3 regions of the Paraburkholderia sp. BR14312 genome follow, and region 1 is predicted to be linked to each of the others. Evidence: riboswitches for the same ligand, from Rfam matches in the RefSeq annotation. Region 1 holds a riboswitch; each other region holds the start of a gene.
The links. Region 1 has a riboswitch for cobalamin ahead of AB3X98_RS22465 (CbtB domain-containing protein). Riboswitches for the same ligand answer to the same signal wherever they lie in the genome.

Region 1 (7,852 bases):
GCGAGCTGCCCGTGGAGGCGAGCGACGCGGCGACGGCGGCATCGGCCGCCGTGGCGGCCAGCGGCGGCGCCAATGGTGCCGAAAACAGCGAAGCGGGGCCCGAACCGCTCCTGCGCCGCAATGGCAAGCGCTTTCCGCGCTGGCTGCAGCCTGCAGGCCCCGGCGCGGCTGGCGGTCCGGACGTGCGCGTGGCGCCGCCGCCTAGCACGCGTGCGCCTTCCGTGTTGAGTTCGGTGGCCCAGAGCATCGACATCATGCAGGTGCGCATTACGCGCAGCCGCCTGGCAGGCGAGCCCGCCGACGTGCTGATCCAGCCGCGCCTGGGCGGCATGGGGATCTTCGACTTTCATCGCGCCGCGCCCGCCATCGAGGAAGGGCGCGCAGCCGTGCAGTACATGATGCCGGCCATCAAGGCACAGCTGGGGCTGGACTAGAGCGCTTCTAGCTACCGATCCAGAATGCCGGCGACGGCGAGGGCAGGGCGGTAGCGCCGTTCCGGTCCTCACTTCATCGCCGCGAGCCAAATCCAGCCGTGCTCTGTGCGGCGTAGGGCCGTCACGGAAAGCGGCGCGATTTCGATCGAGCGAAACCCCTCCGACGGCGCGCCCAGCGCGTGAAGAATCGCCGCCCGGATCACGCTCGCGTGCGTGAAGGCGACCACGTTGTGCCCCGAGTCGGGCACCGCATCGAGCCAGGCGCTGACGCGCGCGCGGACATCGTCGAACGATTCGCCGCCGCCTGGCGGCCGAAAGCCCGGATCGCGCGTCCAGGCCGCAAGGGCCTCGGGCGCTTCACGCGCGAGATCCGTCAGGCGCTGGCCTTGCCATGCACCGAAGGCGGCTTCGGCGAGCGCTTCAGCTGGCGTTGCCCCCGCGAAGCCTGCCGCGCGTGCGCTCGCGCGGGCGATCGCGGTGGGACTCGTGAGCGCGCGCGGCGCCTCGCCATTGCGATTACCACCGGCCAGCCCCGCGTGCCAGCGCTCGCGCCAGGCGGCAAGCGCCTCGAGTGCGCGCGCGTCGAGCGCTGCTTCGGCGTCTTCACCCGCAACAGGCACTTCAGGCGCTTGCGGGAACGTGCCCGAGCGCAGCGCAGCGTTCGCCGCATGGCTCACCAGCCAGACTGTCGTCGACATGCTTTTCCTTATGCTTCACTACTCTTTAGCTGACATCCGGGCCGCGGCCGGCCGCCGCAGCGCGTAGAATACAGGCTCCACGACACGCGGAAGCCGGTGCAAGTCCGGCGCGGTCGCGCCACTGTAACTGGTTGCCGTCGAAAACATCGAAGCAACGGAAGTCAGACCTGCGCGTCGTGAACCACTCTTTCAACGACTAGCGGGGCGCGTAACCCCAGGAGAAGTCAGCATGTCCGAAACCTCATTCCCCTTGCAGCACGCCCCGGCCGCGCCGGCGCCCATTGCGCTGCGAGACATCCTGCCCTGGGCGATCTTCGGCGGCCTCATGCTGCTGCTGGCCCTGTACTTCGTGGGCGCCGAGCAGGGCGCCACGTCGATCTTCCCGGGCATGTACGTCCACGAGTTCGTTCACGACGGCCGCCATCTGCTCGGCTTCCCCTGCCACTGACCGGGAGCTGACCATGGTTGGCAAGTTGCTGGTGCGCGGCATGCTCGCAGGCATCGCCGCGGGACTTCTCACGTTCGGCTTCGCGAAGATCGCGGGCGAGCCCCAGGTCGATCAGGCGATCTCCTTCGAGGAGAAAGCCGACGCCGCGAAGGGCGAAGCGCCCGAGCCCGAAATCGTCAGCCGCAAGACCCAGGCGAGCGTCGGTCTCTTCACGGGCGTCATGGTCTATGGCGCGTCGATCGGCGGACTCTTTGCGCTCGTCTTCGCGTATGCCAATGGTCGCGTGGGGCGTCTTTCGCCGCGCGCGCTCTCGGCCTGGCTCGCGCTCGCGGCGTTCGTCGCGATCTACCTGGTGCCGAACATCAAGTATCCGGCGAATCCGCCCTCGGTCGGCGACCCGGAGACGATCGGCTATCGCACCGGGCTCTTCTTCCTGATGATCGCGATCTCGATCGCCGTGTCGGTGTTCTCGCTCAAGGTGCGCGCCGCTTTCGTGCCGCGTCTGGGCGTCTGGAACGCGTCGATCGTGGCGCTCGTGCTGTTCGTCGTCGTGATCGGCGCGGTCCAGCTCGCGCTGCCGACGATCAACGAGGTGCCCGCCGCGTTCCCGGCCGTGCTGCTGTGGAAGTTCCGCACGGTGTCGATCGGTATGCAGCTCATTCTCTGGACCACGATCGGCCTGCTGTTTGGCGCGCTCGCCGAAAAGCTGCCTGGCGCGAATGCCCGTGCGGGCAGCGCACACGGCACGCAAACGCGCGCCACTTAAGCTCCGCTGGGGTCGCCGGGGCGCACGCCGCGCGCCTATCGAAAAAGCGACCCCAAACTTGCGTAAATGCCCCGCGCGCCTCGCGTGCCGGGGCATTTTTTTTCGCCTTTCAAAAGCATCGCGCCCGCGGCTGTGCGGGCCTGATCCGCACGCGCCGACGCGTCGCGCGGCAATGCTGCACTGCAATATCCGCGCCGCACGAGTTTGAGCAATCCATTTTGCACTGAGACGATCCGCGCCAGTTCATCGGTTTCAGCGGCGCCCACGTGCCGCGCGAGGCCGCCCGAAACGACAAAACAACTTTGTTCCGGAGACGCGCGTGATCCTTTACGGCTTTGGCCCGGTGCTGCTCGCCGGCACGATCCAGACCATCGAACTTTCGCTCCTCTCGCTCGGCGTGGCCGTGCTGCTCGGTCTGGCTGGCGCGGCGGCCAAGCTCTCGTTCAACCGGCCGCTCGCCGCCGTGGCGACCGCCTACACGACGCTGATCCGCTCGGTGCCCGACCTCGTGCTGATGCTGCTGCTCTTCTACAGCATCCAGATCGGCGTGAACGAGGCCACCGACGCGCTCGGCATGGCGCAGATCGATATCGATCCGTTCGTGGCCGGCGTCGTCACGCTCGGCTTCATTTACGGCGCGTACTTCACCGAAACGTTCCGCGGCGCGTTTCTCGCGGTGCCGCGCGGCCAGCTCGAAGCGGGGCACGCCTACGGCATGAGCGGCGCGCGCGTGTTCGCCCGCATCCTCTTCCCGCAGATGATGCGTTTCGCGCTGCCCGGCATCGGCAACAACTGGCAGGTGCTCGTGAAGGCAACGGCGCTCGTGTCGATCATCGGTCTCGCCGATGTCGTGAAGGCCGCCCAGGACGCGGGCCGCAGCACCTTCAACCTGTTCTTCTTCCTCGTGATCGCGGCGCTCATCTACCTCGCGATCACCACGCTCTCGAACTTCGCGCTCGTCTGGCTCGAACGCCGCTATTCGGTGGGCGTGCGTCACGCGCAACTGTGAGGACAAGGCCGTCATGAACGAAATCATCCAGCAATTCGGCCGCGCGTTCCTCTACTGGGACGGCGAGCATGTCTCGGGCCTCGCGATGACGCTGTGGCTGCTCGTGATCTCCGTCGCCTTCGGGTTCGTGTGCGCGGTGCCGCTCGCCGTGGCGCGCGTCTCGAGCCGCCGCTGGCTCTCGCTGCCGGTGCGCTTCTACACCTACGTGTTTCGCGGCACGCCGCTCTACGTGCAGTTGCTGCTCATCTACACGGGCGTGTACAGTCTCGCATTCATCCGTTCGGAGCCGCTGCTCGACGCGTTCTTTCGCAGCGGCCTGAACTGCGCCGTGCTCGCGTTCGCGCTCAACACCTGTGCGTACACGACGGAGATCTTCGCGGGTGCGATTCGCGCGACCACCCACGGCGAAGTGGAAGCGGCTCGCGCCTACGGCATGAGCCCGTTCACGATGTACTGGCGCGTGATCCTGCCTTCGGCGCTGCGCCGCGCACTGCCGCTGTACAGTAACGAAGTGATCCTGATGCTGCACGCGACCACGGTGGCCTTCACCGCGACGGTGCCCGACATCCTCAAGGTCGCGCGCGACGCCAACTCGGCCACCTACCGCTCGTTCGAGTCGTTCGGCCTCGCGGCGCTGATCTACTGTGCGGTATCGTTCGTGCTGGTGGCCGCGTTCCGCCGCGCCGAAAAACGCTGGCTCGGCCATCTCGCCGTGCGCACCCGCTGATTCACCGGAAACTGGAGACCATCTTGGCTCAGACGCAATCCTCAGATAGCAAGCTCGTCGCGCGCGACATCCACAAGCGCTACGGCGACAACGAGGTGCTCAAGGGCGTCTCGCTCGACGCGAAGAAGGGCGACGTGATCAGCATCATCGGCGCGAGCGGCTCGGGCAAGAGCACCTTCCTGCGCTGCATCAATTTCCTCGAGAAGCCGAACGCGGGCGAGATCGTCGTGGACGGCGAGGCCGTGCGCACGAAGGCGGGCCGCAACGGCGACCTCGACGTGGCCGATCACAAGCAGTTGCAGCGCATCCGCACCAAGCTCGCGATGGTGTTCCAGCACTTCAACCTCTGGTCGCACATGAACGTGCTCGAGAACGTGATGGAAGCGCCTATCCACGTGCTGGGCGTGCCGCGCAAGGAAGCCGAGGACCGCGCGCGGCAGTATCTGGAGAAAGTGGGCCTCGCGCCCCGCGTGGAGAAGCAATATCCGTCGCATCTTTCGGGCGGCCAGCAGCAGCGCGTGGCGATTGCGCGCGCGCTCGCGATGCATCCCGACGTGATGCTGTTCGACGAACCGACTTCGGCGCTCGACCCCGAACTCGTGGGCGAAGTGCTCAAGGTGATGCAAAAGCTCGCCGAAGAGGGCCGCACGATGATCGTCGTCACCCACGAAATGGGCTTTGCGCGCAACGTCTCGAATCATGTGATGTTCCTGCACCAGGGGCGCACGGAGGAGGAGGGCGCCCCCGCCGATGTGCTCGGCGCGCCGAAGAGCGATCGCTTGCGTCAGTTCCTCTCCGGCAGTCTCAAGTAAGCGGCGCGTTCAGTCTCGCGCCGCGTCTTGCCGATGGTCCGTTCCGCCGCTCTTCCTTCCGCTTCAGTTCCGGCCGCCGCGCCCGGGGGCCAGGCGCCGCTCGCGCGCGCCGGCCGCACGACCCAGGTGGCGATCGTCGCGCTCCCGCCGGTTTCGATGTCGGGCGTGGGCCCGATCGTCGACGCGCTCAATCTCGCGAACGAGATCGACGGCCGCGCGCTGTACCGCTGGCAGATGTGCTCATGGAACGGCCGCCCTGTGCCGCTCGCGGGCGGCGCGCAGTGGCCCGCCGACTGCGCGTTCGGCGACGCCGTTTCGGCCGACTGGCTCATCGTCGTGACCGAGCGCTACCAGCAGTTCGCCGACTACCGGCTCTTCCTCGCGAGTCTCGCGCGCGTGGGGCAGCGCACGCCGCTCGTCACGGGCATTCACCATGGCATCTGGTGGCTCGCGATGGCGGGGCAGTTGCAGGGCTACCGCGTGGCCGCGAACTGGGAGACCTTCCAGCAGTTCGCCGAGCAGTTCGAGCGCACCATCGTCACGCAGCACATCTACGAAATCGACCGCGACCGCGCGACCTGCTCGGGCGGCCAGGCCACGCTCGACTTCATGCTCGCGATGATCGGCCGCGACCACGGCCCGGAACTCGCCGAGCGCATCGCCGACGCGCTGGGCGCGAGCACGCTGCGCAGCGGCGACGAGCGCCAGCGCATTCCGTTCGTGACCGCGCCCGGCGAGCGGCACCCGCGCCTGAACGACGCGCTCAAGCTGATGGAGGCGAATATCGAGGACCCGCTCACGACCGACGAGATCGCGAATCTCGTGGGTGTGTCGCGTCGTCAGCTCGAACGGCTCTTTCGCCAGTACCTCGGCGCGATGCCGTCGAAGTACTACCTGGGCCTGCGTCTTGCCAAGGCGCGCTCGCAGTTGCAGCGCACCAGCAAGTCGGTGGTGCAGATCAGTCTCGCGTGCGGGTTTTCGTCGGCTGCGCATTTTTCGAATGCGTATCGCGAGCGTTTCGGCGTGACGCCGCGCGAGGATCGCCGCAACTGGATCGAGCGCCAGCACGGCGGAGCCGCCGCCGAGCCGCGCGCGGGCGCGCTCGTGGAGCCCCCGGAAGTCCAGTGAAACTGGCCGCGGCGCAGCAAACGCGCGGACTTGCAGGTTCCGTACGAAAAAACGCGTCGCGCCTGCGCAAGACGTTTGCCGCGAGCTTGCCTACACTGCACAGGTGTCGACGGGACCTGGCGCTTGAGCGCTTGGTCCCGTCTCATGCAAAGCCAACTAAGCGAAAGGGCGCGGCCCGAACGCACACCGACCCCGAATTCGACACGCACTGAGTAATAGAGGAATCGCCATGAACGACCAGACTGTGAGCCGCAAGACCTTCGACGAAGTGATGGTGCCGTGTTTCTCGCCCGCGCCGTTCGTGCCGGATCGCGGTGTCGGCTCGCGCGTGTGGGACACCGAGGGCCGCGATTACATCGACTTCGCCTGCGGCATCGCCGTGACCTCGCTCGGCCACGCGCATCCGGAGCTGCTGCGCGTGCTGCAGGAGCAGGGCAGCAAGCTCTGGCACATCGGCAACGGCTACACCAACGAGCCGGTGCTGCGTCTCGCGCGCCAGCTCGAAGCGCTCACGTTCGCCGACCGCGCGTTTTTCGCGAACTCGGGCGCGGAGGCCAATGAGGCGGCGCTCAAGCTCGCACGCCGCGTGGCCTTCGATCGGCACGGCGCCGACAAGTTCGAGATCGTCTCGTTCACGCAGTCGTTCCACGGCCGCACGTTCTTCACCGTGAGCGTGGGCGGCCAGCCCAAGTATTCGGAAGGCTTTGGCCCCGTGCCGGGCGGCATCACGCATCTGCCGTACAACGACATCGAAGCGGCCACGCGCGCCATCGGCGCGCAGACCTGCGCCGTGATCGTCGAGCCGGTGCAGGGCGAGGGCGGTGTGATTCCCGCCGATCCCGCGTTCCTGCGCGCGCTGCGCGAGGCGTGCGATGCGCACGGCGCGCTGTTGATTTTCGACGAAGTGCAAACGGGCGTGGGCCGCACGGGCCACTTCTATGCCTACGAAGAGACGGGCGTCACGCCCGACATCCTCACGACGGCCAAGGCGCTCGGCAACGGCTTCCCGATTGGCGCGATGCTCACGACCGAAGCGATTGCCGCCCACTTCAAGGTGGGGGTGCACGGCACGACCTATGGCGGCAATCCGCTGGGCGCCGCGCTCGCGGGCAAGGTGGTCGAGCTCGTGAGCGATCCGGCGCTGCTGGCGGGCGTGCGTGCACGCGGCGAAGCGATTCGCGGCAAGCTCGCGAAACTCAACGAGCGTTTCGACATGTTCAAGGAAGTGCGCGGCAAGGGGCTCTTGATCGGCGCCGAACTGAATGCGCGCTTTGCGGGCCGCGCCAAGGACTTCAACGGGGCGGCCGCGAATCGCGGCGTGATGATGCTGATTGCCGGGCCGGACGTGCTGCGCTTCGCGCCCTCGCTCATCATTCCCGAAGCGGACCTCGACGAAGGCTTTGCGCGCTTCGAGCAGGCCTGCGCAGATGTGATCGGCGCACGCTAAATCGCAACCCAGCCGCAACCCAGCGCACACACAGGACCGACGATGCTATTCGTTCGCCCCGCCAGGCTTTCCGATCTCGACGCGATCGCCCACATGGCGCGTACCGCGCAGCCGGTGCTGCATTCGCTGCCGCACGACCGCGCGGCGCTCGAAGCGCGCATCGCGCTTTCCGAAGATTCGTTTCGCGCGGACGTGGACTTCCCCGGTGAGGAGTTCTATCTGTTCGTGCTCGAAGATTCCGCCACGGGGCGGCTCGTCGGCACCTCGAGCATCGTGGCGGCGGCCGGCTACGCCGAGCCGTTCTACGCGTTTCGCAACGACGCGCTCATTCACGCATCGCGCGAGCTGCACGTGAACCGCAAGATTCACGCGCTCACGATGTC
Region 2 (7,852 bases), on a different contig from region 1:
CAAGCGTGTTCCGCACACGACGCTCATCGCGGTGGTCGCGCCTTCCGTGGACGGCGCGCTCGACGCATGGCGGCACCGCCTGCAAATCTATGCGCCGATGGCGTTGATCTTCGGCGCGCTGATTGCGGCTTCGTCGTGGCTGCTCGCACTGTCGATGCGCACGCGGCTCGCCACGCAAAAAGAATTCGAACGTCTCGCGGTTACCGACGCGCTCACGGGCCTCTTCAACCGGCGCGCGCTCGACTTGCGCATCGAAACCGAATGGCAGCACGCGAGACGCGCGGGCGAACCGCTCTCGGTGCTCTTCATCGATATCGACAAGTTCAAGCTCTTCAACGACTTCTACGGGCACGCAGAGGGCGATAAGGTGCTCGCTGCCGTGGCACGCGCGATACGCGAGGCCTGCCGCCGCGCCACGGACATGGTTGCGCGCTACGGCGGCGAAGAGTTCGCCGCGGTCCTGCCGGCCACGCCGGCGGACGGCGCCGTGAAAATCGCGGAAGCGGTGCGCCAGCAAGTGGCGGCGCTCGGAATCGCGCACGAGCACAGCGAATACGGCACGCTGACCGTGAGCATTGGCTGCGCCACCTGCGTGCCGCACAAGCGCGATGGCGCGCAGGCGCTGCTGCGCGCCGCCGACGCGGAGCTTTACGCCGCGAAGCAGGCGGGGCGCAATCAGGTGAAAGCGCGCGAGTTCGAGGGTGCACCACCCGACCCGCGCGACGCGCTGCCTACCTTGAAGGCGTGAGCGCTTTTTTAGGCATCCTCGCGATACCAACGCGGCGTGTAAATCCATTCGCCGCCGTCACCACGAGCGAACCCGCGTGTGGCCGACGACCCGACGATCACCATCGTGCGCATATCGACGTCCGCCGAACGCAGTTCGCCCAGGGTCATGGCGCGCAGCGTCTCGCCGGGGCGGCCTACGTCGCGGCCCAGCACCACGCGCGTGTGCGGCGCGCGCACGCTGCGCACGATTTCCAGCGCGCGCTCGAGCTGCCAGGGCCGCGCGCGCGAGATGGGGTTGTAGAACGCCATCACGAGATCGGCCTGCGCCGCGTGCAGGAGGCGCTTTTCGATCACCGTCCACGGCTTCAGGTTGTCGGAAAGCGAAAGCATGCAGAAGTCGTGGCCGAGCGGCGCGCCGACTTGCGCCGCCGTGGCGAGCGCTGCGGAAACGCCTGGCACGATAGCCAGCTCGACGGCATGCCAGCGTGCGTCGTCCGAGCCTTCGAGCGCTTCGAGCACGGCGGCCGCCATGGCGAACACACCGGGGTCGCCCGAGGAAACCACGGCCACGCGCCGGCCCTCGCTTGCCATCTCGAACGCGTGGCGGGCGCGCTGCAGTTCTTCGCGGTTGTCGGTGGCGTGGCGCTGCTGGTCCGCGCGAAACGGGCCCGCCATCTCGACATAGGTTGCATAGCCGACGATATCGGTGGCGCTGTCGAGCGCGGCGCGCGCGGCAGGCGTAAGCAGGTCGGCGCGGCCGGGGCCGAGGCCCACCACCGTGAGCTTGCCGCGCGCGCGGCCCAACGTGAGCGGGTCGAGCGGCGCAGCCGCGCAGGCGAGGGCGACGCCGTCGTCGTTCGGCGTGTAGCGCTCGACGTCCGCCGCGAGGTCGAGGGCGGCGAGCGTAGCTTGCGCCGTGTTCTCCTCGCTATCGACGAAGCGCAGCGGTACGCCGAGTTCCGCTGCCGCCTGCGCGAGCGACGCATCGCGCATGTGCGCAGCAGGGGCGACGAGCGCCGCGAGCGCAAGCGGCGCGAGGCCGTGCGCATCGAGCGCGCGGCGCACGTTATCGGCAAGCGCTTCGCGTGGCGCACCCACGGCCGCGACGATGCTGCGCGGATGAATGACGAGGTCGTCGGGACTGCCGTCCCAGACGTGCGCGCTCACGCGGATGGCATGGCGCGCCGCGGCCTCGCGTGGCAGATCGACATTTTCGAGCCACGGTGCGTGGCCGTCCACGCGTGTCGCTGCGCCCGCAAGCAGATCGGAGACGAAGCGCTTGCCTTGCGCGAGGCTCGCGAGCGCATAGCCCGCAGGCGGATTGAGCAGGCAGGTGCCGAAGCGCAATTCGCCGCTCGTCGTGATGGCGGGCGCAACCGCGAGCGCCGCGCCGATTTCGCGTGCCATGACGTTCACGCCCGTGAGTCCACCGAGCAGCGGCACGACGGCGCTGCCGTCCTCGGCGAGCGCGAGCACCGGCGGCTCTGCGCCCTTGTTGGCAAGGAGCGGCGCGAGGCAGCGGATCACGATGCCCGCCGCACACAGCGCGACGATGGGCAGGCCGCGCGTATAGCATTCGCGCAAATGCGCGCCAAGTTCGCTGAACGCGACATCGCCCGCCACGCGGCCCTCCAGCGCATGGACCTGCGCGCCTGGGTAAAGCGTCTGCACGCGCCGCGCCGTGGCGAGCGCGCCGGGCCCGAGAATGACGATGGCGGGCGGCGTCACGACTGCCATTTCACCCCCGGCACGACGAGCAGCGAGAAGTACGGCGAAGCCATCGGATCGACGTCGTCGAGCGGGACGATGCGCTGGTTCGCCATGGTTGCGCGCTCGACATACAGCGCGCGATGCGCGAGGTCCAGTTCGCCCAGCACGCGGCGCACCTTGTCGAAATTGCGGCCCAGTTTCATGATTACGGCGGCGTCCGCGTCGGCCAGGCGCCGGCGCAATTCGTCCTCGGGCAGCACGCCCGAGAGTACGGCGAGGCTCTGGTTGCGGTAGACGAGCGGCACGCCCAGCACCGCCGCGCCGCCCAGCATCGAGCACACGCCCGGCACGACTTCGGCCTCGTAGTGTGCGGCGAGCCGGTCGTGCAGATACATGTACGAGCCGTAGAAGAACGGATCGCCTTCGCAGATCACGGCCACGTCGCGTCCGGCGTCGAGATGGCGCGAAAGCGTTTGTGCCGCGCCGTCGTAGAAGTCGGCGATGATCGCTTCGTACGAGAGCGGCGGTTCGAGCGCTTCGGTCGTCACGGGGTACACGAGCGGCAGGCGTTCCTGCTCCGCTTCGAGATGGGCCTCGACGATGCCGAACGCATTGCCTTTCTTGCCCTTCGCGACGAAATACGCGACCACGGGCGCGGCCTTGAGCAGGCGCAGCGCCTTGAGCGTGAGCAGTTCGGGGTCGCCGGGGCCGACGCCAATGCCGTGCAGACGTCCTTTGCGGATCATTTATTCGGTCTCCGAAGCGAGTGCGTTGACGGCGGCGGCGGCCATCGCGCTGCCGCCGCGGCGGCCGTGCACGACGACGAAGGGCACGCCGTGACTTTCGGCTGCGAGCTGCGCCTTGGACTCGGCCGCGCCGACGAAGCCGACGGGAAAGCCGAGGATGAGCGCGGGGCGTGGGGCGCCGGCGGCAATCATGTCGAGCAGATAAAAGAGCGCGGTGGGCGCATTGCCGATCGCAACGACGCTGCCTGCCAGATGCGGCCGCCACAGTTCGAGCGCGGCTGCCGAGCGCGTGTTGCCGATCTCGCGCGCGAGATCCGGGACGGCGGGATCGTCGAGTGTGCAGATCACGGCGTTGTCCGCGGGCAAGCGCGCGCGCGTCACGCCATAAGCGACCATTTTCGCGTCGCAGAGAATCGGCGCGCCGCCCGCGAGCGCGTTGCGGCCCGCCGTGCCCGCGCCCGCGGAAAACGCGAGGTCGGCGACCACGTCGACCATGCCGCATGCATGAATCACGCGCACGGCGAGTTTTTCGAGGTCGGCGGGAATGCGCGAGAGGTCGGCTTCGGCGCGGATCGTCGCGAACGACTCGCGATAGATCGCCTGGCCGTCGCGAATGTAATCAGACATCTTGGGTACTCCGGGGCCGCTGCGCGAGTGCCAGCGCGGCGGCTTCGATCGTCAGGCTGCGCGCGACGAGCTGGCCGAAGCCGCTTTGCGTATCGTCGCGCTGGTACAGGTCGTAGTGGTCGGGGGCGCTGGCGAGCAACGTGAACGGCGCGCAATGCGCGGCTGCGCAGGAGCGCTCGCAGCCGCTCAGGTGGGCTTCGGCGCCGGGCGGCAGCAGGGCGGCGAGGCGCTGGGCGTCGGCTTTCGTGTCCGCGCGGCTTTTTGCGCATCCCGTCGAGCCGGTGCACGCGATCAGGCGCGCGAGCGGGTCGGCGCGCGAGACGATGAGACCGAGCGCGTGCAGGCGTTCGAGCGCGGCGGGCATGGCGTGCGCGGGCACGTTCGGCAGCAGCACGCCTTGCCAGGGCGTCACGCGCAGCGTCGCATCGCCCGAGTCTTCCGCGAGCGCGGCGAGTGCGCGCAGCGTTGGCGCGTCGATACGGCCGAGCGCGGGCTGCGCGCCCACGTAGCTGCGGCCGTCGGCGTGCAGCGCGTGCGCGCCGAGGCGCAGGTCGGCTGGACTCGCCGCGCGGCGCCACGCGTGCAGCGTGGCGTCGTCACGCGTCAGCGCGCATTCGCCATGCTGTTGCGCGCGCTGTAGCAGCGCATCGAGCGAATGAGTGGCGAGGACGTCGCGCATGCGGGTGGCGTCCGCGTCCGCGAGATCGAGGAACGCATGCAACAGCGCGCGCATCGATGCGCAAACGTCTTCGGCCGCGAGCGTGCCGACTGGCTGCGCCGTGGGGCAACCTGCGAGCCCCAGCGCGAAGCGCACCGTTGCGCCATAAGGCAGCGCGGCGAGCCAGATGTCGTGCGGATGCTCGAGCATCGCCACACGTTCACCGCCGTCGAGTTGCAGCGCGAACTTGGGCGAGAGTGCGGCGAAGCGTGGCTCGCGCTGCATCATGTCGATGAGCGCGGCGGCGAGTTCCGTCGTGTCCCACAACGCGTCAGGGTCGAGGCCCGCGAGCGGGCTCAGCATCACGTTGCGCAATTCGTCGGCGGCGCATGCACGCTCGACCGGGCTCGCGGCGTCGATGCCGGCAGGGCCGAGGCCTGCGTCGATCAGCGCGGCGCTCAATGCCGCTTCTTCGCCGGCGCGCACGCCGCGAATCTGCACGTTCGCGCGATTGGTCAGTTCGAGTACGCCGTTCGCGTGCGTCGACGCTGCGTCGGCGAGGGCCCGCGCACGCGCGGCGCTCAGCGCGCTGCCAGGCAGGCGGATGCGGCACAGGCCGCCGTCGCGCGCCGCGGCCACGCGCAGGAGCCCCGGGCACGCCGAGGGGCGGAGCACGGCCAATGCGGCAGCGGGCGAGACAGGCTTCGTTTCGTGTTTCAAGGCATTACCGGGTAAGCATCACGCTGGAGCGGCGCGTTGCCCGCACGGCAGGCGGGAAACGGCAGCGGTATCGGTACACCCCGTCCGATATGGGTTCGCGCGAACAGTCGGCCGGCAGGTCTCCTGGCTCGCAGGACGTGAACCGCATCGGCCTTCCCGGTAAAACCAGTGGCTCGGGTGGATGCGGTCTCGCTGCTCACAGTCGCGGGGCGGCCACAGCTTGCTGTGTTCCCTGATTGCGATCCGGAGTTAGCGCTTCAGCGCTTACTCCGGTCCCATGCAAAGCTGCGATCCGGAGTTAGCGCTTCAGCGCTTACTCCGGTCCCATGCAAAGCTCCGGTCCCATGCAAAACTGCCTTAAAGGCGCCGGCGGACACGGTATTATGCCCGTTTTCACGCGTGCTCCGCCCCACAATAGGGCTGCGGGTCCGTGGCGGTGTAGAGAAACAGGCAACGGCGGGAGAGCGAATGCAGGGCACGCAGGCATGGCTGACGGTGGTGGGCATCGGCGACGATGGATACGCGGGGCTCGGGCGCGACGCGCGGCGCGTGCTGTTCGACGCGGCCATCGTGACGGGTGGCGAACGCCATCTGGCGATGCTGCCCTCGCGCGTGCGTGCACGGCGCGAAGCGTGGCCCCAGCCGTTTAGCGTCGAGGCGCTGCTTGCGTACCGCGAGTCGAATCAGTCCGTATGCGTGCTCGCGAGCGGCGACCCCATGCTGTTCGGCGTGGGCGCGACGCTCGCGCGCCGCGTGGTGCCCGGTGAAATGCGCGTGCTGCCCGCGCCGTCGTCGCTCTCGCTCGCGGCGGCGCGCAAGGGGTGGGCGCTGCAAGATACGGCGATGGTCTCGCTCGTCGGTCGTCCGCTCGATGCGCTGCGCCGCCATCTCTACGCGCGCTCGCGCGTGCTCGCGTTGAGCGCGGATGGGCGCACGCCCGCGGCGCTTGCCGCGTTGCTCGCCGAAGCGGGCTTCGGCGCCACGCGTCTTGCCGTGTTCGAGCATCTGGGCGGCCCGCTCGAACGCCGCATAGAAGGCCGCGCCGATGCGTGGCACGTTGAAGAAGCCGCGGCGCTCAATCTGGTCGCGTTCGAATGCGAAAGCGATAGTGCGCAGACGCCCGCGCGCGGCTGGACGCTCACGCCAGGGCTTCCCGACGACGCCTACCGACACGACGGTCAGATTACGAAGCGCGACGTGCGCGCGCTCACGCTCGCGCGTCTCGCGCCGACGCCCGGCGCGTTGCTGTGGGACGTGGGCGCGGGCAGCGGCTCGATCGGCATCGAATGGATGCGTTCGCACGCCGCTTGCCGCGCGATCGCGATCGAGGCGAACGCCGAGCGTCAACGCTTCATCGAGCACAATCGCGCGGCGTTGGGCGTGCCGGGTTTGCAACTCGTTGCGGGCCGCGCGCCCGACGCGCTCGCAGGGCTCGCCGCGCCAGACGCGGTCTTTATCGGCGGCGGCGTGACCGTACCCGGCGTGCTGGACGCGTGCTGGGCGGCGCTCGCGAGCGGCGGGCGGCTCGTCGCGAACGCGGTGACGTTGCAGAGCGAAGCGGCACTCGTGGCATGGCGCGCGCAGCACGGCGGCACGCTCACGCGCGTCGGCATCGGCGAGGCGCAGCCGCTGGGCGGCTTCGACACCTGGCGTCAGGCCTTGCCCGTCACGCTTTACGAGGCCGTCAAGCCATGACGGCGCGCATCCTGCTGCTCGGCGGCACCGGCGATGCGCTGGCGATCGCGCGCACGCTCGGCCCCCAGCACGTCTACTCGCTCGCGGGCCTTGGCCGCGTGCCCGCCGATCTCGCCTGCGCGGTGCGGGTGGGCGGCTTTGGCGGAGCCGAAGGGCTCGCGCGTTTTCTCGCGGACGAAAACATCACACTGGTTTTCGACGCCACGCATCCCTATGCCGCGCAGATCAGCGCCAACGCGGCGCGTGCGTGCGAAGCGGCACACGTGCCGTACTGGGCGCTGCGGCGTGCGCCGTGGCAGCCGCAGCCCGGCGACGACTGGCGCATGGTGAGCGGCTGGGCCGGCGTGGTCGAAGCGGTCATGCCGTTCGCGCGCCCGCTCTTCACGCTCGGGCGCGAGCCGCTTGCGCATCTGAACGAGGTGCCGGAGCATCAGCACTGGACGGTTCGTTGCCTCGAAGCGCATCCTGGCCACGCCCGTGCGCGCATCATCGACGCGCGCGGGCCGTTCACGGCCGTTGGCGAGCGCACGCTCTTTACCGAAGCGCGCATCGACGTCGTGGTCAGCAAGAACAGCGGCGGCGCGGCGACCGAAGCGAAGCTCGCCGTCGCGCGCGAAATGGGCTTGCCCGTGGTGATGATGCAGCGCCCGCCGCTGCCCGACGCGCAACGTGAATTCACGTCGGCGCAAGCGGCAATCGACGCGCTCGCGAACCCTATTCAGCGGAGTTTCCACGCATGACCGTTTTCTTCATCGGCGCGGGGCCTGGCGATCCTGAACTGATCACCGTGAAAGGCCAGCGCCTCGTGCGCAATTGCCCCGTCATTCTCTACGCGGGCTCGCTCGTGCCGCCCGCCGTGCTGGAGGGCCACCGCGCGCACAAGGTGGTGGACACGGCGCCGCTCACGCTCGACGAGATCGTCGCGCTGCTCGAAAACGCGCATGCCCAGGGCTTCGACGTGGCGCGC
Region 3 (7,852 bases), on a different contig from region 1:
AATCGCGCTCGCTTCGCGCGAGCTCGGCTGGCCGACCGATACGCTCGCTGCGGCGCGGCAAACGCTCGAAGCCCATGGCGACCGCCTCAATGCCGCGCACGCGCGCTACCTGGAAATTCGCCGTTTGCTGCTGATCGGCCGGCTCGACGAGGCTGGGGGCATGCTTTCCGAAGTCGATCCCGCGCCGTTGCCGCCCGCTTTGCGCGCGGCGCATGAGCTGATCGCCGCCGGCATTGCCATGCGGCGCATTCAAACGCAAGCGGCGCGGCAAGCGCTCCGCGCGGCCGCGCGCGCCGCGCGTGAGGCGGGCATCGCGGCGCTGAGCGCCGAGATCGAGAGCGCAGCGCTGCTGTTGACTTCACCGGCGGCGCGCCTCATCGCGCGCGGTGAAGAGCGGGTGTTGCTGCTGGAAGACGTCGAGGCGCTGCTCGCCTCGAAGGCCCTCGTCGTGGACGCGTGCCGCTACGTCGCGCGCGAGGGTCCAACCGTCATCGAACTCGCAAGACGGCCAGTGCTGTTCGTGCTCGCCCGCGCGCTTGCGCAGGCGTGGCCCGCCGACGTGCCGCGCGATGCGCTCATCGCCCGCGCCTTTCGCACGAAGCACGCCGACGAAACGCACCGTGCCCGCCTGCGCGTGGAAATCGGCCGCTTGCGCACGCTGATGCGCGACGTGGCCGAGATCGGCGCGACCCAGCAGGGCTTCGCGCTGGCGCCGCGCCACGCGAGCGAAGTGGTGGTACTGGCGCGGCCCGTGGAAGAAAAGCACGCCGCCGTGCTGGCTTTTCTCGCCGATGGGCAATCGTGGTCGAGTTCGGCGCTGGCGCTCGCGCTCGGCGCGAGCCAGCGCACGGTGCAGCGCGCGCTCGATTCGCTCGCGGCGGCGGACAAGGTGCAGTCGTTCGGCTACGGCCGCGCGCGCCGCTGGACCACGCCGCCCGTCCCCGGATTCGCGACGACCTTGTTACTCCCCGCCCCGCTGCCAGGCGATTAGGATGAACGCCTGTCCCTTCATTCAACGAGGAAACCATGAAACGAACGACTGCCGAAATCGTCCGCGAGTACGGCCCTTTCCCCGGCATCGAGAAGGTGGGCGGGGTCACGTACGACGGCAAACAGGTGTGGTTCGCCGTCGGCGAGCGCATCGCGTCGCTCGATCCGCAGAGCGGCCAGACGCAGCGCTCGATCGACATCGCGGCGCACGCGGGCACGGCTTTCGACGGCCGGCATCTGTTTCAGATCGCCGAGGATCGCATCCACAAGATCGACCCCGAAACGGGCCGCGTGCTCGCGACGATTCCCGCGCCCGGAGGCGGCGGCGACTCGGGGCTCGCGTGGGCGGACGGGACGCTCTGGGTCGGGGTGTATCGCGAGCGCAAGATCCATCAGGTCGATCCGCAGACGGGCGCGATCCTGCGCACGCTCGAATCGAGCCGCTTCGTCACGGGCGTGACGTGGGTGGACGGTGAACTGTGGCACGGCACCTGGGAAGGCGACGAGAGCGATTTGCGGCGTATCGATCCGGGCACGGGCGAACTGCTGGAACAGCTCGACATGCCGCCCGGCACCGCCGTTTCGGGGCTGGAGTCCGATGGCGGCGAGCAGTTTTTCTGCGGCGGCGGGAATAGTGGGAAGATTCGCGCGGTGCGGCGTCCGAAGCGCGAGGGCTAGGCGAGCGGGCGCGCGAAACGCTTGAACGCACCCGCTCGCACGCAACGCTCAGAACGTATAGGTCACCTTGCCAAACGCCGTGCGCCCCAGCGTGTTGTACCCGTATGCGGTCACGTACTGCCGGTTGAACACGTTCGCCAGCGTGGCCGATAGCGCGAGATGCGCATTGACCTTGTACGTCGCGCGCAGGCTCACCGTCGTCCATGAAGGCAGGTAGATCGTGTTGAGCTGGTCGTCGAACGTCGAGCCGTTATACAGCAGCGAAACGCCGGTGCTGAGCGCGTGGAGCTGGAACTCGTCCCACGTGTGATCCACGCTCAGGCTCACCGTCTGGCGCGGGCGGCGATTGAGCCAGGTCTGGTCGGTCACGTCCTGCGGATTCAGAATCCCCACCGTGAGGCTCACCGGCGTGTACTGGCCGAGCGTGCCCTTGTACGAGAGGTCGAGACCTTGAATGTGCGCGCGGCCCACGTTCACGGGCAGGAAGGTCTGCGAGTTGTACGTGATGAGATCGTGCACGCGCGTGTCGTACACGGCCGCCGTGAACGTGCCGATGGACGTGGTGGCATCGAGCGCGGCTTCGACCGAGTCGCTGCGCTCGGGCAGCAGGTTGGGATTCGAGTAGCCCGGATAGTAGAGGTCGTTGAACGTCGGCAGGCGGAACGCATTGCCGTACGAAACGCGCGCCGTGTAGACCGGCGTGATGGCCCACGAGAGCGCGACATTGCCCGTATTCACCGATTGCCCCTGCACGATTTCGTGCCGCCCCGCCAGAAACAGCGTGACGGGTCCGAGCGTGGTCGACTGATGCATCGACACGGCCGAATCGTTGCGCGCGGGCAGCCCGCCCGGCACGTCCACGGGCAGGAACGCCAGCTCGCGGGTGTAGTCGTAGGCGAGCTTGGTCTCGCCGTCGAGCGGCATGCCGAAGAGCGTGTGGCCCCTTTCCTGATGCGTGATCGAGGTGGAGGTGGAAAAGCGCGTCGAGTCGATTTCGTCGGTCGGGATCGTCGGGTCGTTCGAATAGAGGAACTGACGGTCCGTCGCGTAGCCCACCGACTGGTCGAGCTGCGTGGTCGGCGTGATGTCGAGGTGGAACGCGAGACCGGTCGTGAGCTGCGTGTCGCGCTGCCGGTCGTTGCCTCCCGCGTTGTCGTAGGAGAGATCGGAGCGGTGGTAGAGCGCGAAGGTCGAGATCGACCAGTTGTCGTGCGCGTAGCCAAGGCGCGCGTCGAGGTTCTGCGCGTGGTATGGATTGCGGCCGTCTTCGTGGCCGTAGGCCCCGGTCTGCGTCGCGTCGATGCCCGCCGTGTTGTAGTCGTGCAGGCCCAACGAGTAGGTGAGGCCGCTCAGTGCGGAAAGCGGCCCTGTCGAGCCGATCGAGCCCGAGGTGCGCACCTGCGAGTCGAAGGTCTTGTTCGAGCCGCCGCCGAACGAGACGGTGGTCTGGTTCGGCTGGTTCGACGCATGGCGCGTGAAGAGCTGCACGACGCCGCCCATGGCGTCCGCGCCGAACGAGGCGGCCGCGGGGCCCGAGATCACCTCGACGCGGTCGAACGAGGCAGTCGCAAGATCGGCCCATTCTGCCGTGCCCGTGGTGACGGAGCCTATGCGTATGCCGTCGATGAACACGGCCACCTGGTCGGCCGACGAGCCGCGAATGCTGACCCCCGTGTACGACCCCGGGCCGCCGGTCTGCGAGACGGTGACACCCGGCAGCGTGGCGAGCGCCTGCGCGATGCTGGGGTCGACGGGGGACACGCGCTCGAGGTCCTGGCGCGTAAGCACCTGGGTGGTTGCATAGCGCTGATCGAACGATTGTGGCAGATGCTGCGCGTCGCCCACGACGAGGATATTGGGCAGCGTGGTGTCGCCGCCGGCTTGCTGCGGCGCCTGGGCGGACGATGCATTGGCGGCGTCGGCGGCATGCGCGGTTTGCCACGCCCAGGCGAGCGCGGCGGAAGTCAATACGAATTGGCGAAACTTCATGATGCGGTGGCTGGAAACAGCTCCTGAAATACGGGCTGTCCGTGCAACGGGCGATCGCCACGCGGGCGGTGCTTGCGCATTGGGGATCCCCGCCCGCTGCGGCTGCTGGACTCGGTTGATGGCAGGTCTCCTGGCTCGCGGGTCGACATCCGCAGCCGGCCTTCCCGGTTTCCCAGTGGCCTTCTCTGGCATGGACTCGCCGCTTACAGTTGCGGGGGCAGCCGCAGTCTTGCACTGCGTTCCCTTTTGATCCCGTCGCCGGGAACCATCAGGGCGCAAGGGTAAGGGCCGCGCAATCGGTGCGTCAACCTTTGACGAGCGTCGTGTGGCAAAAACACCCGGTTTGGCTGCTCCCGCAACTTACGCTATCCTTGCGGCTGTTTTTCGCGCGTAGGCGCTGCACAAGCGAAACGCAGCAGGGAAGCCGGTGAGAATCCGGCGCGGTCGCGCCACTGTGACCGGCGGTCAATCGAGCCAGAAGTCAGACCTCGCTACGTCCTCGCCGCATCGAGCGGGGGCGGACGGCGCTCGTCCACGCAATCCCACCTACACAAACAAGACGACTCATGAACAAGAACATTCTCGCCGTCCTGGGTGGGACGGCATTGGCATTCACCGGCGCTGGCGCCTCGGCGCAGCAGGTCACGTTGTACGGTGAGATGGACGCGAGCGTCGACTATGTCAGCGACGTTGGCGGCCGCACCCAATATCGTGCAGGCTCGGGTCTTGTCGACGGCAGCTTCTGGGGCCTGCAGGGCACTGAGGACCTCGGCGGCGGCAACGCCGCGATCTTTCGCCTCGAGCGCGGCTTCTCGGCCACCTCTGGCGAAGCCTTCAACGACCATCCGTTCTACGTTGGTCTGCAATCCGAACGACTCGGCACGATCACGCTAGGCCGCCAGTACGACACGATGCACGACTACTTCGCCCCGTTCACGCTAACGGGCGGCGCGGGCGGCACGGCATTCGCGCATCCGTTCGACAACGACAACGCCAACAATTCGTGGCTCGCCTCGAACGCCGTGAAGTACGCGAGCGCAACGTACGGTGGTTTCAGCGCCGGCGCGATGTACGCGTTTTCGAACGAGGCGGGGCGCTTCGCGCAAAATCGCGCTTACGGCTTCGGCGTCCATTACGAAGGCGGCCCGTTCAGCGCAGGCGTGGCGTGGATGCACATCAACGGACGCGGCGCCTCTTCGGTGGGTGCGTACGATACATCGGTGCTGCCGGGTGCGGGCCTCGTGCCGACCGAGGTCGCGGTGCAGCGCGAAGACACCATCGGCGCGGGCATGAGCTACGCGCTGGGAGACGTCACGCTTGGCGCGGCCTGGTCGCGTTCCATTCATACCGGTGTCAGCGAGGCCGACGGCGGCGCGCCCTTGCCTTCGATCGCATTCAGCAATTACGAAGTGAATGCGCTATGGCAGGTGACGCCAGCGTTCTCGCTCGCGGGCATGTATGCCTATACGGGCGCGACCTCCGCGCATTGGCATCAAGGCGCGCTGCAGGCCGGCTATCAACTGTCCAAACGCACGGACGTTTATACCGAGGCGATCTATCAGCGCGCGTCGTCCGGTGCGCTTGCGATGATCAACACCTGCGACCCGTCGGGCGGCCGCAACCAGGTGCTCGTGGCCGCGGGCATCCGGCATCGCTTCTGATGCGTAAAAAAGGCCCCGAACCGTTGCGATTCGGGGCCTTTATACTGCGTGGCTACATCACGAAGCCGAGAGCTTCACCGAAACGCCGGTCGAAGAATAAACGGGCGTGGCCTTGAAGCCATCGACCGTGACGGTCGCGAATTTCACCGATGCGCCGCTGCCGTCGATCACGTCGATCGTGTCGCCCGCTTTCGGCGTATAGCCGTTCACGAACTTCACATGCAGCGTGCCGCCCGCCACCGTGAGCTGGCCGCCCACACGCAGGCGTCCGCCGCCGTTGCCGTCGATATCGAGTTCGAGCGTCGTGCCGTCGAGCTGCGTGTACTTGCCCGCCACCGTCAACGGTGCGCTCGTCGCCACGGTCACGCCGCCGCCGGACCCGACGTACACGTCGCCGTTGCCGAAGGCCGTGGTCGACGCTGCAGCGAGCATGCCGCCGCTCACCTGTGAGCCGCCCGTGTAGCTGTTATTGCCCGCAAGCGTGAGCGTGCCGCTGCCCTGCAGCGTGAGCTTGCCCGAGCCGGCGATGTCGTTGCGCCAGGTGTCGGCGGCGTTGAAGCCGCCCTGGGTCGCGTCCATCGCCACGATCACATTGCCGTTGAACGCACCATAACCATCTGCAGCACTAAACATGTTCAGACGGCCCCAGCCCTCGGCGTCGTCCATGACCGGATAGCCCGAGACGACTTCGGTCGTCTTCAGCACGATGCGGCGCTGGTCGGCGCTCAGGTACGGGAAGCGCGTTTCGAGCAGTACCTCGGCGCCCTTGGGCACGACGGGCGGCGCTTCGGTGGATTCGATCTGGCTGAAACCGAACGTCATGCGGCGCGCGAACTCCGACTTGTTGGTCGCATAGTCGGCAAAGCGGTCGGTCGCGGTCGTGGACGAATGCGCGAAGGCGGGGAAGGTCGTGGCGCTCGTGCCGGTGGCCTGTTCGAGCGCGCTGTGCGCCTGCGTATAGGCCGCGCTCTTGAGCGTGGCGTTCGCGGGATCGTAGAGATTCGCGGCAGTGGCGGCCAGCGCGAACATGCGGCCGCCGATCACGTCGAGCGGCGAATGCATGCCCGCGAGAATGCGGTTTTCGCCGAGCTCGAGGCCGCGGCTCGCCATTTCCTGGTAACGCTCGGGCACGAGGTACGCCATGGTCATCGCGTCGCGCATGGCTTCGGCTTCGTGGCCGCTGATGAAGCCGCCGTCTGTGGACGGCGTCGTGCTGATGGCCGGCACGAGCGTGGGGTCGACCACGACGCTCGTGCTCCAGCGGAACGGCCGCGCGTATTTGTAGAAGCGCTTGGCGGGCTCGGTGGAAGCATTGTTGCCCATCGTGTTGAGCAGGTCGACCACCTTGCCGAAGGTTGCGTTGCTCGTGCTGCCCACGCCCGTGTTGTTGCCCGAGTCGCTGTAGAGCGTCGTGGTCGCGTCCGCGGGAATCGACGTGATGCTCGTCGTCTGCTGCGCAGCCGAGCGCCAGGCGGCGGTGAGCGGCCCCATGCCGTCGGTCACGCTGTAGCCCTTGCCGCGGCGATCGTCGTAGTAGGCCGCGTCGGCCTGCGCCTGGCTGCGCTGGGTCGTCGCGGTCACGACATACTGGATGTTCGCGCTCAGCACGGTGCTGTTGAGGATCGTGCCGTTGGGCGTGCCGTCGGTGGGGACGCCCGTCCACGTCGACTGCACGACCGCGGGGAATGTGCCGTTGGCGGGCGCGGAGACGCCCGCGTCCACCAGCTGCGTGAGCGGCTGCCAGAGATCGAGAAAGCGCGCCACCACGCGCACGCCCGCATTCGTCGCGAGCGTGGCGTAACGCGCGTCGCCGCGCTGGTTGGTCGCGATGTTGTCGACAAAAGCCGGTACGTCGGGAATCGGTGCGTTGTCCACGAAGCCGGGGTCGGCTGGCGGCGCGGGAATCGCGGCGGTGGTGGCGGGATCGCTATTGCCGCCTCCACAGGCGGTCAGCGCGGCAACGCTGGTAAGCACTGCCAGGTAGACCGGCAGTGCAATTCGGTGGCGTGATGCGGGCATGCTGAGGGCTCCGTCGTCGTGATTGATGCTGTGTGGTTATTTCTACTGACGGCGGCGAATTATGCTTACCCTCGATTACTCCCTAATTACCAATTTATTACGCAGATGTTAAACGGGAATGGAAATGAAGTGCGTAGAAGTATTTCGCGGCGTCCATTTACGGCTGCGCCTCGAGATAACCGACCCGCACGGGCGGCACGAACCACGCAAGACACAGGCCGGCCAGCGCGGCCACGGCAGCGACGATCAGGCCCATGTGGATCGAATCCACGAGCGCGCTGCGCGCCGAGTTCATCATCGCGTCGCCGGCATGCCCGGAGCTCACGAGGCGGCTGATCAGCGCGGCCTGGTCGGCGCGGTCGACGAGCAATTCGGGACTCGCAAACGACCTGAACCATTGCGTCGCCTGATACGAGTCGAGTGAGCGATTCACGCCCATGGTGTAGACGTGGCCGAGCAACGCGCCCGTCATCGCCGTGCCCAGCATGCCGCCGAATGTGCGCAGCGATTGCAGC

Region 2: it holds a riboswitch for cobalamin, as region 1 does, so the genes downstream of both, cobG (precorrin-3B synthase) here and AB3X98_RS22465 (CbtB domain-containing protein) in region 1, are expected to answer to the same signal.
Region 3: it holds a riboswitch for cobalamin, as region 1 does, so the genes downstream of both, AB3X98_RS04040 (porin) here and AB3X98_RS22465 (CbtB domain-containing protein) in region 1, are expected to answer to the same signal.

The regions. Positions count from the first base shown of each region.
Region 1 covers NZ_JBFPKI010000007.1:490,536-498,387, reverse strand. Annotated here, with positions in the region: gene AB3X98_RS22475 (patatin-like phospholipase family protein) at 1-434, shown strand, start outside; gene AB3X98_RS22470 (histidine phosphatase family protein) at 503-1,132, opposite strand; cobalamin riboswitch at 1,177-1,322, shown strand; gene AB3X98_RS22465 (CbtB domain-containing protein) at 1,362-1,580, shown strand; gene AB3X98_RS22460 (CbtA family protein) at 1,594-2,346, shown strand; gene AB3X98_RS22455 (ABC transporter permease) at 2,666-3,355, shown strand; gene AB3X98_RS22450 (ABC transporter permease) at 3,369-4,082, shown strand; gene AB3X98_RS22445 (ABC transporter ATP-binding protein) at 4,106-4,894, shown strand; gene AB3X98_RS22440 (GlxA family transcriptional regulator) at 5,051-6,022, shown strand; gene AB3X98_RS22435 (aspartate aminotransferase family protein) at 6,252-7,469, shown strand; gene aruF (arginine/ornithine succinyltransferase subunit alpha) at 7,512-7,852, shown strand, end outside.
Region 2 covers NZ_JBFPKI010000009.1:334,264-342,115, reverse strand. Annotated here, with positions in the region: gene AB3X98_RS26005 (diguanylate cyclase) at 1-748, shown strand, start outside; gene cobJ (precorrin-3B C(17)-methyltransferase) at 757-2,466, opposite strand; gene AB3X98_RS25995 (precorrin-2 C(20)-methyltransferase) at 2,454-3,185, opposite strand; gene AB3X98_RS25990 (precorrin-8X methylmutase) at 3,186-3,812, opposite strand; gene cobG (precorrin-3B synthase) at 3,805-5,190, opposite strand; cobalamin riboswitch at 5,286-5,473, opposite strand; gene cbiE (precorrin-6y C5,15-methyltransferase (decarboxylating) subunit CbiE) at 5,659-6,885, shown strand; gene AB3X98_RS25975 (cobalt-precorrin-6A reductase) at 6,882-7,625, shown strand; gene cobM (precorrin-4 C(11)-methyltransferase) at 7,622-7,852, shown strand, end outside.
Region 3 covers NZ_JBFPKI010000001.1:891,352-899,203, forward strand. Annotated here, with positions in the region: gene AB3X98_RS04025 (helix-turn-helix domain-containing protein) at 1-991, shown strand, start outside; gene AB3X98_RS04030 (glutamine cyclotransferase) at 1,027-1,668, shown strand; gene AB3X98_RS04035 (TonB-dependent receptor) at 1,717-3,657, opposite strand; cobalamin riboswitch at 3,760-3,942, opposite strand; cobalamin riboswitch at 4,033-4,167, shown strand; gene AB3X98_RS04040 (porin) at 4,224-5,318, shown strand; gene AB3X98_RS04045 (phosphatase PAP2 family protein) at 5,376-7,337, opposite strand; gene AB3X98_RS04050 (MFS transporter) at 7,495-7,852, opposite strand, start outside.